DNA from 2 places in the Oceanobacillus aidingensis genome. Region 2 is predicted to be linked to the other one. Evidence: a T-box and tRNA genes for the amino acid it is inferred to sense, from the RefSeq annotation. Region 2 holds a T-box; the other holds one or more tRNA genes.
The links. The T-box of region 2 lies ahead of ACFO3P_RS18995 (valine--tRNA ligase). A T-box ahead of a tRNA ligase gene usually reads a tRNA of that ligase, here a tRNA-Val.

Region 1: it encodes a tRNA-Val, which carries the amino acid that the T-box ahead of ACFO3P_RS18995 (valine--tRNA ligase) is inferred to sense. The anticodon was not compared.

Annotation. Positions count from the first base shown of each region.
Region 1 is NZ_JBHSFT010000015.1:15,091-22,753, forward strand. Features, by position in the region: gene tpiA (triose-phosphate isomerase) at 1-553, opposite strand, end outside; gene ACFO3P_RS10965 (helix-turn-helix domain-containing protein) at 805-1,170, opposite strand; gene ACFO3P_RS10970 (class D sortase) at 1,331-1,924, shown strand; gene ACFO3P_RS10975 (metal ABC transporter solute-binding protein, Zn/Mn family) at 1,981-3,219, opposite strand; gene ACFO3P_RS10980 (aldehyde dehydrogenase family protein) at 3,455-4,879, opposite strand; gene fabI (enoyl-ACP reductase FabI) at 5,063-5,839, opposite strand; tRNA gene ACFO3P_RS10990 (tRNA-Glu) at 6,278-6,352, shown strand; tRNA gene ACFO3P_RS10995 (tRNA-Val) at 6,356-6,431, shown strand; tRNA gene ACFO3P_RS11000 (tRNA-Thr) at 6,436-6,511, shown strand; tRNA gene ACFO3P_RS11005 (tRNA-Tyr) at 6,554-6,638, shown strand; tRNA gene ACFO3P_RS11010 (tRNA-Gln) at 6,648-6,722, shown strand; tRNA gene ACFO3P_RS11015 (tRNA-Lys) at 6,818-6,890, shown strand; gene ACFO3P_RS11020 (hydroxymethylglutaryl-CoA reductase, degradative) at 7,225-7,663, shown strand, end outside.
Region 2 is NZ_JBHSFT010000048.1:80,148-87,810, forward strand. Features, by position in the region: gene hemL (glutamate-1-semialdehyde 2,1-aminomutase) at 1-701, shown strand, start outside; gene ACFO3P_RS18970 (hypothetical protein) at 1,009-1,317, shown strand; gene ACFO3P_RS18975 (GNAT family N-acetyltransferase) at 1,280-1,534, shown strand; gene spoVID (stage VI sporulation protein D) at 1,684-2,931, shown strand; gene ysxE (spore coat protein YsxE) at 3,086-4,084, shown strand; gene ACFO3P_RS18990 (hypothetical protein) at 4,081-4,269, opposite strand; T-box leader at 4,476-4,721, shown strand; gene ACFO3P_RS18995 (valine--tRNA ligase) at 4,775-7,420, shown strand; gene ACFO3P_RS19000 (ATP-grasp domain-containing protein) at 7,445-7,663, opposite strand, start outside.

The DNA of each region.
Region 1 (7,663 bases), on a different contig from region 2:
GCACATATGCTGCATCGGCTGCTTCTGTCTTTCCGATTGCCCAGACTGGCTCATAAGCTAAGATGGTCCTTCCAATATGTTTTACGTCGACTTCACCAAAGGAAGTAAGGATTTGTTCCTTCAACACCTGTTTACGTTCCAATTTATTCTCTAAGTATTCCTCTTCACCAATGCATAGAACGGGGGTCAGTCCTTTTTCCAGCGTAAGTTTTGTTTTCAAATGAATCATATCCAGTGTTTCGTGGAAAATACGTTGTCTTTCTGCATGGCCAATTTCCACATAGGTTGCGCCTATGTCGATAATAGATTCAATTGAAACCTCTCCGGTATAAGCGCCATTTTCATAGGGTGAAATATTTTGTGCGCCAAAGGCAATTTCAGACCCTTTTAAGGCTTGTGCTGCTGGGTAGAGGACACCTAAAGATGGGAAGGCGAATTTTTCTACTTCGTTTTCGTTTTTGGCCACTTCTGCTAAGGCTTTTACTAATTCCGTTGCTTTGTCGATTGTGTTAACATATGTTTTATAGCTGATTCCAACGACTGGTTTTCTCATATTATTATCCTCGCTTTCTGCTTTTTGAGTGCGTTTCCATTTATGATTGTATTTTTCCCTCTATCGTATAGGTATTTCATTGTACCTTTTACAAAGAAACTGTACATTCGCCGGAGGGCAGGCGAATTCGGGTTTTGGCAATACATCACCCCTTTCAGGTAGAAGTTTAAAAGAATGGCTGTTCAACAGCTTGGGTGCATTTTAAATCATCGTGCCAACGTCATGGGGCAAATCAGATAGAAACAGGATTCTCAATCCTTTCTTCTGCTTTTTTTAAATAGCATATAATCATACACATCCTGCATTTCCTCGGGAGTGAGAGCTGCCATATCACGGAGCATCGCTTCGGCATCGGGACTTATCTTTTGAATGTGCTGGACCAATTCATTCTCGTGGTCAGCTGCACTAGAAGGAGCTTCTTCTGCTCTGCCTAATAAATAGTCTGCAGTAACCTTCAATGTATCGGCAATAGCGGTTAATTCTTCTCCTTTAATTGGGCGTTCGCCAGATTCGATCCGATTCATGACACTGACGTTCATATTTACTTGTTTAGCCAGCTCTTTTTGTGTCCAATTTCGTTGCGACCGTAATTGAATGATTCGTTGACCGGTATTCATTGCGCACCTCTTTATTTCTATTTTAGAAATTAATTATAACATATGAAAACGGTGAAAAATAACTTCTGGCGAGGTTTGGATAGAAAAGCGAAAGTATAGTATAATTGTTATAGATTCAGTGTTGGAGATACATATTTTGGTTGATGAAGGAGCGGCTTCAATGAAACGGATAGGAATCCTTTTTATAATAGCAGGTGTCATTTGTATTGGTGTTTTTGGCTATCAAATTATAGGACACGAACAATCGCAAAAGCAGTCTTTGATTCAGGCGGAGGAAAGAATCAAACAAGGCGCCAATGAGCAGGGTGAAGCAGGCGGGGAGGATACAGAAAAATCAATAGAAGCGTTCGATGCGGACCAGGACGAAGCATTTGCTACATTAGAGATACCTAAATTGGGAAAAACGTTGCCTATTGTGGAGGGGACAGACCCAGATTCATTGCAAAAAGGAGTCGGACACTTATCCAATTCCGTTTTTCCTGGGCAGGGGGAGCAAATCCTCTTATCCGGGCATCGGGATACGGTTTTTCGTGATTTTGGTGAATTGGAGATAGGGGATACATTTGTGGTGCAGATGCCTTATGGTGAGTATACGTATGAAATAAGAGAAACGGAAATTGTGCCTGAGGATGACACTTCTGTCATCGGTGAGATGGGGGAAGAGGTATTAGTTGTCACTACCTGTTATCCATTCCACTTTGTGGGCAGTGCGCCGGATCGTTTTGTTGCCTATGCTTATCCGGTTTCTGAATAATAGAACAAAAAAGGAGCTTTCAACCTGATAAATCATATCTGGCTGAAAGCTTCTTTTTAATCATTTAGTACGGTTTTTAACGTTTCAATATTTTTTTCCATTAGACTGAAGTAATCTTCGCCGTTTTCTATATCCTCTTCGGTAATAGTCTCCATATTGCTCAGTACAGCACTGTCAGCGCCAATTTCGTCTTGGATAATTTCACTAATTCTGCTGCTGATATTTCGTTCAAAGACAACATACTTTAAATCATATTCGCGGGCAGTATCCACTATTTCCACCAAAGCAGACTGAGAAGGCTCCTGCGAAGAGGAGAGTCCATGGATGCTGATTTGTTCTAAGCCGTATCGATCTTCCCAATAGCCATATGCTGCATGGGAGACAATCATTTGCGGATGGTCTGCGTTCTCAATCGTTTGTGCTAATTCCTGATCCACCTGTTCCAATTGTCCTTCTAATTCCTCTAAGTTCTCCGTGAAATATGCTTCATGTTCTGGCATTTTTTCGATAAGAAGATCGGTAATATTTTCAGCTAATTGAATGCTGATGACAGGGTCAAGGAAAACATGCGGATCACCCACACCGCTTTCGCCGTCATGATTATCGATCAATAATTCAACGACGCCTGATTCGGCAATTACTTCTCCATCTGCATCTTCAAGCTCCAGTTTTACTTCTAACGTATCGTTGATTTGTGTTTCAAAGGAAGCATCGTCCGCTTCTTCATCCAATTCCCATTCCTCTGAACCCTCTGTGCGGAAATACCAGTTCCATCCCGCGATGTCTTCATCGACATTTGCTTCTGCTTCTATGGAAGCTGTATCGCCGCTGTGGTAATGGTCATTGATGCCGTCAATGATAATGTCGCCGTTGTCCTCTGCTTCTTCCTCGTTGTAATGTTCTTCTTCATTCTCATGAGCGTGCTCCGCTTCTCCGCGAAGAGGGATATCTTCACCGATGGCAGAAACCTCTACATTTTCTCCTTCTAAAATATCCCCCGCTTTGGAAGCAAAAGGCTCCATGCCGACACCGGAATAAATAAATAAATCCTTCTTAGCTAAATCGACCATCTCACGTGAGCTTGGTTCGTATGTGTGTGCATCCGCATTTGGCGGGTAGATGCTTTCTACATCGACATAATCGCCGCCGATTTTGGAAATAAAATCTTCTAATGCGAAAATAGTAGTAGAAATTTCAAGCTGTTCCTGATCTCCATCCTGACTGTCCTCTGCGGATTGACAGCCTGCAAGGAAAAGAAGGAATAAACCGAAAAAGAGAATGACCCGTTTTTTCATTGAATTGAACCTCCATTAATTTATATAGTGCGTTTGAATTTCTTATAAAAAAGAAAAATAAGTAATCCTTACTATTATGGTTTGCTTCGTAAAAAACAAACAATGAACCTGTAATTCTTATTATTCGTAATCGTTACGATTTAAAATTTACAGGTTTTTAGAGGGGTTGTCAAGGAGTTTTTTACAAAAAAATTGTCAGCAGCTCATTTGCTGCTGACAATGGATGTGGTATTTATTAAGGTAAGCCGACAATCGTTTTTGGTTCTAAGAATTCTTCGATGCCGTAATCTCCCCATTCGCGTCCAATACCAGACTGGTCGAAACCGCCAAATGGAGCGGTAAAGTCAGCTTGTTCATTATTGACTACAATTCTGCCGGAGCGAAGGCTTTTTGCTGTTTTGGTCAGCGCCTCCGGATCATTACCGACAACATAGCCTGCTAACCCATAAATTGTACCATTGGCAATTTCAATTGCTTCATCTAAATCGTTATAGGTGATAACGGAAAGTACAGGACCGAAAATCTCTTCCTGGGCAATCGTATCTTCAGGTTTTACATTAGTAAATACAGTCAGTTTAGAATAATATCCGGTTTCCAAGCCTTCTGGTTTACCTGTTCCGCCGGTAACTAGAGTTGCGTTACTGTCGATTCCTTTTTGGATATAGTCTTGAACGGTTTTCCATTGATCCTCCGATACCTGTGGTCCGGTGAAAGTAGACTTGTCTTTTGGATCGCCGACAGGATATTCGGAAATATGGTTTTTAATCGCTTGGATAAAATCATCATGCATGGATTCTGGGACCAATGCTCGCGTTCCTGCTGTACATACTTGACCTGTATTGCCAGCGATATGGGAAATAGCTGTTTTTGCAGCATAATCCACATCTGCATCATCCAATACGACAATTGGCGATTTGCCGCCAAGCTCTAAGGAAACCTTTTTAATATCTTGAGCGGCGTTTTCCATAATTTTCGTACCTACGCCGCCGGATCCTGTAAAGGATACAAAGTCGATATCTGGATGAGAGCTGATGCCGTTACCGATGGTAGAGCCTGTTCCGTTTACCAGATTGAATACGCCTTTTGGAACACCGGCAGCTTCGAACACTTCTTTTAATAAGACAGCCGCGAAAGGTGTTTCTGTTGATGGTTTTAATACGACGGTGCTGCCCGCTGCAAACGCACTAGCCAGCTTTGTAGACGCCTGATTTGTCGGGAAATTCCAAGGCGTGATTAAACCAGCGACGCCAATCGCATCCTTTTGGATAAAGGAGTTTTCCCGGTTTTCAGTAAAGTCAAAATCACGTACCAGTTTTGCCGCTGTCCGGAAATGATTTAATCCCATCTGATATTGTACGTTGGTTGTAAATGTTACTGGAGAGCCAAGCTCTGCCATGATAACTTCAATAAATTGATCTTTTCGTTTTTCATATTCATCTGCGATTCGGTCTAATAAATCAGCACGTTCTTCTTTGGTTGTTTGTGAAAACGCCGGGAAAGCATCCCGTGCAGCTTGAACTGCTTTATCAAGATCCTCTTTGGTACCAGAGCTGATTTCACCAATTTTTTCTTCGGTTGCAGGGTTGATTACATCAATTGTTTCGTTTCCAGTGGAATCAACCCACTGACCGTTAATATAATGCTGTATATAGTTATACATTTTCTCCACCCCTTTGCTTGTTTTTCAATAAAGAATATTCAATAATACGTTATCAGCCTTTTTGAATATCCATTACTACTTGTTCCCGCAATAAAAAGTGATTAAACGTAGTAGAGAACATGGATTTAGCCAATAAAAAAACTGTCTCTTCTTAAATAATGAAGAGAGACAGTTTTTGAGAGATTAGCCGCCAATAATATTGAATCCGGCATCTACATGCAATACTTCGCCGGTGATTCCACGTGCCAGTTCGCTAAGAAGGAATAATGTTGCATCTCCAACTTCGTCTTGATCGATGTTGCGGCGCAGCGGAGCTTTTTCTTCCACAACTTGAGATTTTTCGTTGAAATTAGCTACTCCTTTTGCAGAGAGTGTACGGATTGGGCCGGCTGACACAGCGTTCACACGAATGCCATCTTTGCCCACATCTTCAGCTAGGTAGCGGACGCTTGCTTCCAGAGAAGCTTTAGCAACACCCATCACGTTATAGCCAGGAACGACTTGTTCTGCTCCGATGTAAGTTTGTGTCACGATCGAACCGCCTTCAGTCATCAGTTCCTTCGCAGCATTTGTTATGGTTACTAAGGAATAAGCGCTGATTTCTTGAGCAAGCAGGAAACCATCGCGGGAAGTAGTGACAAATTCACCCTGCAGGTCTTCCCGTTTAGCAAAGGCAACAGAGTGAACCAAGCCGTGAATCACGCCGATTTTTTCTTTTATTTCATGAAAGGCTCCCTGAATACTTTCATCGGATTCAACATCGCAAGAGATGATTGCTTTTGGTTCAATTTCATGCTTCTCTAAAAGTTTTACTAATTTTTTGTAGGATCTTTCCTGTCTATTGGTGAAAATAAGGTTCGCTCCGGCATTATGTAGAGATTTTGTAATACCCCAAGCAATACTTCTTTCGTTAGCGACGCCCATTACAACAATGTTTTTACCTTCTAATAATTTTGTCATACGTATCCTCCATTCAACATTTAACTTAGCATCTATTATAACGGATTAGTACCAGGTGATAAAGTTATAAACTGTTTTTCTTTTCTATAAGAAGTATGTGTGATAAGTAAAAAAGCAGTTCAGTTGGACCGCTTTGCCGATTCAGAACCCAGGTAATCGCAGTCGGGAAAATATACGGTACTTTCCTGCCGGAGAATTCTTGTTGTCAAAAAAGATACTCACGCTGGTTTTATATTTATAGAAGAAAAGAGAGGAAATAAGAAATGAGAAGCCTTGGAAATAGTGTCATAACGGGTTTGGTGGAGTGATTTATCGACTTTTGAAAAATAAAATAAAGTTTTTTTCATTTTTCCCTTTACAAACGGTTGGTTCCTCGATATAATAAAATTCGTCAGTTTGCGAGAGAAGCTTTCAAAAAGCCTCTCAGAAACGCATTATGGCCCGTTGGTCAAGCGGTTAAGACACCGCCCTTTCACGGCGGTAACACGGGTTCGAATCCCGTACGGGTCACCAAATGGAGGATTAGCTCAGCTGGGAGAGCACCTGCCTTACAAGCAGGGGGTCGCAGGTTCGAGCCCTGCATCCTCCACCATCACGCCGGCCTAGCTCAACTGGTAGAGCAACTGACTTGTAATCAGTAGGTTGGGGGTTCAAGTCCTCTGGCCGGCACCATTTTTTCATGTATATAATTGATAATATGGTTAACAATAATATGGAGGGGTAGCGAAGTGGCTAAACGCGGCGGACTGTAAATCCGCTCCCTCAGGGTTCGGCAGTTCGAATCTGCCCCCCTCCACCATGTTTTTGTTGGGCCATAGCCAAGCGGTAAGGCATCGGGTTTTGATCCCGTGTACCCCAGGTTCGAATCCTGGTGGCCCAGCCATTTTTATTTTTTAGAAGAAATACATGATAATACTATTACTGATAATAGTATTTTTTTATGGACAGGGCTATATATAATAACCTGTCTTATCATAGGAGCCATTAGCTCAGTCGGTAGAGCATCTGACTTTTAATCAGAGGGTCGAAGGTTCGAATCCTTCATGGCTCACTACAAGCATGACAAGTATAAAACACAGAAAAACGGGATAATCTTATCTCGTTTTTTTCTTTATCAGCATAAAAATCTCATATTATTTGAACAACAGTTCAACGTTAGTAAAGAGCCTGCCATAGTCTGAGCAGTCCAGCGTTTTTGGTATATGTTAGAAGCTGGAAATACCAATGCATTACGGTAATGCTGCAAACATAGTTTCAGTCACGAAATAAGTATCTTCTGAATGAAAAAACGATAGAATTCGTGTTATAATCAAAATAGTTTATTTTAGTACATTGTAATAAAAAAGCATATTTCAGATATGATAAATAAAAAGGATGAGCTAGGCATGACCTCTTCAAGAATACCAGGTTTTTATAATATGACGGTAGAAGAAAGGCGGGCATTATTACGTGAGGCCTTTACTTTAACAGATGCAGAAACGCAAAATTTGTCTAACGCCGATGCGCTTACGGTAGGAAAAGCAGATAATATGATTGAAAACGTCATTGGCACCTATCAATTACCATTCGGATTGGGATTAAACTTTTTAATAAACGGGAAAGAATATGTAGTACCGATGGCTATTGAAGAAGCTTCTGTTGTTGCTTCTGCCAGTCATATTGCGAAGATAGTCAGAGAGGCTGGCGGTTTTCGGACAGAATCAAAAGAAAGACTGATGATTGGGCAGATTCAAGTGGTTGGATGTCCGGATTTTCAAGAAGCAAAGCAGCAAATCCTTCGTCAAAAAGATATATTAATGAAAGCTGCCGATGATGCCTATCCAA
Region 2 (7,663 bases):
ATGGTGACAAAATTGCAGCGGTAATTATGGAGCCTGTATGTGGAAATATGGGAGTCGTGCCTCCAAAAGAAGGTTTCTTACAAGCTGTTCGCGACATTACGGAGCAAAATGGCTCACTTCTTATCTTTGATGAGGTAATGTCTGGTTTCCGTGTCGACTACTACAGCGCGCAGGGACATTTTGATGTTACTCCGGATTTGACTTGTCTTGGTAAAGTTATTGGCGGCGGTCTGCCTGTCGGCGCGTACGGCGGAAAACGTGAAATTATTGAGCAGATTGCACCGACTGGTCCGATTTATCAAGCCGGTACATTATCCGGTAACCCCTTAGCTATGACAGCGGGCTATGAATCGTTAGCGTCCTTGTCAGAAGCGTCCTATGAAGAAATTAATAAAAAAGTGGACCGTCTTACAGAAGGATTCCGCCAGGCGGCAGATAAATATGATATACCGCTTCATATTAATCGTGCCGGTTCAATGGTCGGTGTATTCTTCACAGATCAGGAAGTTGTCGATTTTGAAACGGCGCAATCCTCTAATTTAGACTACTTTGCGCAATATTACCGTGCGATGATTGAAGAAGGCGTATTTTTGCCGCCATCTCAATTTGAAGGATTATTCTTATCTACTGCACATACAGATGAGGATATTGAAAAGACAATTGCAGCAGTGCATACTGCTTTTTCTAAGATTGAAAAGTAATTATAAAAAGATTAGTAAAAGAGAAATCCAAGTGGGTTTCTCTTTTTTTAGGAATAAGAGGGAAGTCGACTCATGCGGGAAAAGCAACAGGTAGACCTGAGCAGGAAGCGGTTTTCTTACCGTGCGGCTAAGCCGTTGCCCGCGGAAAGCGACTTCCTGAGACTGCGATTACTCGCCCCATCGAAAACCGTCGTAGCGGACATCTGCTCGGCAAGAATACCAGTATTTTAAAGACCAAGTGATTTTCTTGGTTTTTCTTACTGACAGGATATTACTTTCACAAAATTTCAGGCGGGGTGATCATACAATGATGCTGTTTCAAAATAATAAGCTAACCGTTCGTGAATTAGCAAAAGAGGATAATTATTTACTGGCAAAGTGGCTTTCTGATCCGGCAGTTCTTCAATTTTACGATGGGAGAGATAATCCATTTGATTTAGAAAAAGTGAATGAAAAATTTTATCCGCTTCAAGACAATGTAGTCCGATGTATCATAGCTTTTGATAGTTTAGAAATCGGTTACATTCAATATTATCTATTAAATATAAATACGAGAAAAAAATACGGTTATTTATGGAATGGATCAATTTATAGGAGAAACGCAATACTGGGATAGAGGTATTGGCAGCCTCCTGATCAAGTCGATGGTTGCTTATTTAATTAACAAGAAACGCATAAATAAAGTCGTCATGGATCCTCAAGCCTGGAATAAAAGAGCGATTCGCTGTTACGAGAAAAGTGGTTTTAAGAAAATAAAATTACTTCCTTGCCATGAACTGCATGAGGGGGAATATCGGGATTGCTGGTTAATGGAATACCGGGAAACAGAGTGATTTTTGAAGGGCATTTAACATAAACGATACCCCGGCTTTTCTTGTTTGCTTTAAACCAATCTTCCTCCTTAGCATATTCCGCGGTTTCTTATCATATAAATGATAACGAATGATTCGCATCTGGACTGTTTGCGAGAGGAGGAATACATTTGTCAGTAGATTCTAATTCATTTATTTTTGAACTGGAAGAATCACTGTTTTTTGAAAAAGGACAGGAAGTAGAAGAACTCAGGGGAATTTCCATTGAACCAGAAATAACAATCGAATCATTAGATAACTATATTTCTATCCATGGCAATCTTGAGCTGCAGGGAGAATATCAAAAAGTAAATGGTGAAGAAGAAGGAGAAGAGATTTTTGACTTTGATCAAATTCAAGCTAAGCGTTATGTCGAAAGTATTAGAGAGGTAAATGGACTGTATGTATTCACCCATAAATTTCCTGTAGATATATCTGTGCCGCCTCATCGGGTGAATAAAATAGAAGATGTCACGGTGCAAATTGAATCCTTTGATTATGATTTATTAGGTGCAGATAGTTTAAAAATTACTGCTGCGGTTGAGATTCAAGGGATTTTACAGGATGAAGCATATCGTCCGTCAGAAGAAAATTGGGAAACAGCAGAAGCGGATCAAGAACAGGTAGGAGACACATTTTCCTTTGAAATAGAACTTCCGGAAGAAGCATTGACCCGCAATGAACAAACGATCTCGGAAGATCAGAAAAAATTAGAAGAATTGCTAGCGTTGGAAGAAGAAATAAAACCGGAAGTTGAGCCGATATTAGAAGAAAGCCATTCGGAAGAAGCATTAATTCGTAATGAGCAAACGATATCGAAAGATCAGAAAAAAATGGAAGAACTATTAACATTGCAAGAAAGCCATTCAGAAGAGGAGCCAGAAGATGACCCGGATCGATGGAAAGTAAAGTCACAGCCTCTTTCTGAATATTTTGAGTCTCTTTCGAAAGGAAAGGCTTCAGAGGATGATTCAGAAGAAGAAGAGCAGGTGGAAGAGGTATTAGAAGCTGAGGAAGATATGGAGATGACAGAGGAGAAACCAGGCTGGGATGTCGCTGATGAATCCGAGGTGATTGATTATATAGAAGATACCTTCTATCCAGATACACCCAGGGAGGAAGAAATACTGGTGGCTGAAGAAACGAAAAAAGAGGGGGAACGAACAGAAAGCGAATCGTTACTATCTCAGATTTTCCGTGAAGCAGACGAGAATCATTATGCCAAAATGCGTCTGTGCATTGTTCAGGAGAATGACACAATCGATACCATAGCAGAACGGTTTGCAATCAGCCCGCTGCAATTAATCAAGCATAACCAATTAGAAGAAGAATTGGAAGTAAATGAAGGACAGCTGCTTTATATTCCATCTAAACAATAAATAAAGACTCTGCACAAATAATGAATGAGATTATTTGTGCCGGAGTTTTACATAATCTATGTTTTTAATTATTTTATACAGGTTAATATTCAGATGTAATGCAGATTTGATATACACGAGCAATTCCGAGTTTACAAATAAGGGGTGACATGTAGTGAATATATGGAAGAAGGTCCTGGAAGCATATCATATCTATCCCGTCAGTATCGAAAAACAGACAGAGCGTGTTGTAAAAGTATTTGACGGTATGCAGGAATATGCTTTGAAGCGCAGTTTTTTAACAGAACAGACGATGGAGAATTGGCAGCATGTCTACCGTATTGCTCGTGAAAAAAATGTGACAGAGATTTTACCTGTGTATTTAACCCGGGACAATGCATTTTTTCATAAGGAGGAAAACTTTTACTATTATTTAACACCTTGGATTGACTCTCCGGAGGTCACAGATTCCGCGTATAACATTGAGCGAACAATGCAGACACTTGCACAGATTCATAAAAAGACAAGGCAGACCAGCCGTATTAAATCCGATCGTCTTAAAGAATCATTTCAAGGATTTTCGAGCTTTTGCAAGCAATCCTTAGATCAGCTCCATGTTCGCGTCACCGATTATGAAAGCCGAAAATATATGTCACCGTTTGAACTGCTTTATTGCACGCATTATAAGGGTGTTTGCCATGCTGTAGGGCTGCTGCAAGATAAACTGTATCAAATCTATGGAGAGGAAGAAACGGAGATTTTATGGTCTTCCAGCTTATGTCATCAACGAGTCGATGATACGCATTCAAAGGGAGGCTATTTAATTAATTGGGAATCAGGTGGTTTTGAACATCCGGCACGTGATTTATCCCATTATTTCCGAGGATTGACAGGCGCTTATAACCAGCCTGAAGAAACGATACAGCAAGCATTTACCGTCTATCAAAAAACAAATCATCTGACTGTAAAGGAAATGCATCTTGTTTCTGTCTATTTACTAAATCCATCATTCTATTTAAGTGTACTCAAGAATTATACAGACCGCCGCACAAAGAAATCGATGGTTAATCAGGTCAAAGAGCTGCAGCAGCAATTCCGTCGTTTAGAATTTGGGATGAATTGGGTGGAGTTTATACAAGAAACATATGAGTCCAAGGAAGAACAGCCAGACTAAATCCATTGCAGATAAAAAGCTACCACTAGACCAATTAGGAGTCCAAGTAATAAAATATCAAGTGTTGTTGGTATTAAAAGCGTCCGGATAAGCTGGAAAATCATAATTGGTGTACACACGGTTTCCGCAACAAAAATACATTTTCTAGCCCATGGCGGGAGCCGGTAACGATAGAAACGAGACATCTTTTTTCACCTCCTGTTTGTTTGATAAAGATAAACTTTAGAAATTTGATATATTATGTTATGTATAAATGCTTGAAAGGTGTGTCAATAATATAGATACACTTTTTTTAATGAACCGGGAACAAGCCTATTTATCGGTAAATATATGAAAATCTAGTTGACGTTCTCAGAAGGAAACGATAAAATAAATGTTACGAAGAAAACATACGAACACGTGGAAGAGAAGTAGTAAAGAAAAAACGCTCTTAGAGAGGGAAATCCTGTGCTGAAAATTTCCTGGGAAGGTTGTTCTTGAAGTCGTCTCTGATGTAGAATCTTTGAAAAATGGAGTAGGAGATTCCGGTTGTCAGCCGATATTCATGACCATAAGTGTGCTTCAATCAGGCTGCAACAGCTTTTATTGATCAGCAAACAAAGGTGGTACCACGGAAATATACCTTTTCGTCCTTTATGTATAAGGATGAAAAGGTTTTTTTAGTTGAATGAATGAAGGAGGTTTTTTAACATGTCAGATAAACAAAATCAGCTTCCTCCTAAATATAATCCACAAGAAGTGGAAGCAGGAAGATATCAATTTTGGTTAGATGGGAAGTTTTTTGAAGCAAAAGATGATCCGAAGAAGGAGCCGTATTCCATTGTGATTCCGCCGCCAAATGTAACAGGACGATTGCATTTAGGGCATGCATGGGATACCACGATGCAGGATACAATCACACGTATGAAGCGTATGCAGGGCTATGATGTATTATGGCTTCCTGGAATGGATCATGCGGGGATTGCTACCCAGGCGAAGGTAGAAGCAAAATTAAAAGAATTGGGAACCAGCCGCTATGAGCTTGGACGGGAGAAATTTCTTGAAAAATCCTGGGAGTGGAAAGAGGAATATGCAAGCTTTATCCGCTCGCAGTGGGAGAAGCTTGGACTTGGATTAGACTATTCCCGGGAACGTTTCACGTTAGATGAAGGTTTGTCTAAAGCTGTTCGGGAGGTATTTGTCCGTCTTTACGAAAAAGGATTGATTTATCGCGGCGAATATATTATTAACTGGGATCCCTCCACGAAAACAGCTCTTTCTGATATTGAGGTGATTTATGAAGAGATTCCAGGGAAATTTTATCATATGCGCTACCCGATAAAGGATAGTGATGAAACAATTGAGATTGCGACAACCCGGCCGGAAACTATGCTCGGTGATACGGCGGTTGCGGTGCATCCAAAAGATGAACGCTATCAGCATTTAATCGGAAAAACGGTTATCCTGCCGATTGTAGGAAGAGAAATGCAAATTGTTGCAGATGATTATGTAGATATGGAGCTTGGCTCCGGAGCAGTTAAAATTACACCTGCTCATGATCCGAATGACTTTGAGATTGGGAACCGTCATAATCTAGAGCGTGTGCTTGTGATGAACGAAGATGGCACCATGAATGAAAATGCAGGGAAGTATCAGGGATTAGACCGTTTTGAATGCCGGAAGCAGCTGGTTAAAGACCTGCAAGAGCAGGGTGTGCTCTTTGAAATCGAAGAACGTCCGCATCAGGTCGGGCATTCGGAGAGAAGCGGTGCAGTGGTAGAGCCTTACTTATCTACACAATGGTTTGTAAAAATGGAGCCGTTGGCAGAATCAGCTTTGAAGATGCAGGATTCTGACGCGGAAAAAGTCAACTTTGTACCAGAGCGATTTGAAAAAACATATTTCAACTGGATGGATAATATCCGTGACTGGTGTATTTCCAGACAATTATGGTGGGGGCACCGGATTCCGGCCTGGTACCATAAAGTAACAGGTGAAATTTATGTAGGTAAAGAAACGCCGGAGGATGTTGAAAACTGGGAGCAGGATGAGGATGTATTGGATACATGGTTCTCATCTGCCTTATGGCCGTTCTCTACCATGGGCTGGCCGAATGAAGAATCCGCTGATTTGAAACGTTATTTCCCTACCAATGTTTTGGTAACAGGCTATGATATTATTTTCTTCTGGGTATCCCGGATGATTTTCCAATCAAAGGAATTTATGAATGAACGTCCATTTGAGGATACATTGCTGCATGGCTTAATTCGTGATGCTGAAGGAAGAAAAATGAGTAAATCCCTGGGGAACGGTGTAGACCCGATGGATGTCATTGATAAATACGGTGCCGATTCGCTGCGTTATTTCTTAATGACTGGTTCTACACCTGGTCAGGACCTGCGTTTTCATTGGGAACGAATCGAGTCTACCTGGAATTTTGCCAATAAAGTATGGAATGCCTCCCGTTTTTCTCTGATGAATATGGAAGGGTTCCAGTATGAGGATATTGATTTAACAGGGGACTTAACGGTTGCAGACAGATGGATTTTATCCCGATTGAATGAAACAATTGACCATGTAACGAGAAATGCAGATAAATATGAATTTGGCGAAGCAGGAAGATATCTCTACAACTTTATTTGGGATGAATTCTGTGATTGGTACATTGAAATGGCTAAGCTGGCGCTGTATGGTGAAGATGAAGCCAAGAAAAATACAACCCGTTCTGTATTGGCACATGTATTAGACCAGACGATGCGTATGCTGCATCCGTTTATGCCTTTTATTACAGAGGAGATCTGGCAGCAGCTTCCGCATGAAGGAGCATCTATTACAGTCAGCGAATGGCCAAAAGTAAATCCGGCATTTGATGATAAAAAAGCAGTTTCTGAAATGCAGCGCTTAGTTGCTATTATCAAATCTGTACGTAACAGCCGGGCAGAGGTAGATACACCGATGTCTAAGCAAATTGAGATACTTATCTCCGCAGAAAATGAAGAGCTTGTGCAGGAATTAGAAAAGAATCGGGAGTATTTAGAGCGTTTCTGTAACCCGAGCTCTCTGCAAATTGCAGAAGATATTGCAGCACCGGACAAAGCGATGACCTCTGTTGTGACAGGTGCAGAAATCTTCCTTCCTTTAGAAGGCCTGATTGACTTTGATAAAGAAATCGCACGTTTGGAAAACGAACTCGCTAAATGGAACAAAGAAGTAGAAAGAGTGCAGAAAAAGCTCTCTAACCAAGGCTTTATCAGCAAAGCACCAGAATCCTTAGTGGAAGAAGAAAAACAAAAAGAAAAAGATTATCTGGATAAACAGGCGAAAGTAAAAGCCCGTTTAGCAGAATTAAAACAGTAATTAAAAATGCTATGAGACAATTTCTCATAGCATTTTTTCTTTTATATACGTTACATATTCTTCTAATATATTGATATCGCTGAGTTTGCTCAACGTACGCGAACCAACGGCGTCTTCAATTTCATTAAATATAAATTCTCCATTTTCCGTGAACATAAAATCAATACCGGCAAGGCCGAAATCATAAGCATTTATAATTGTTTGAACGATACTTTTTTCTGTTTCATTTAACGTATACAGAGA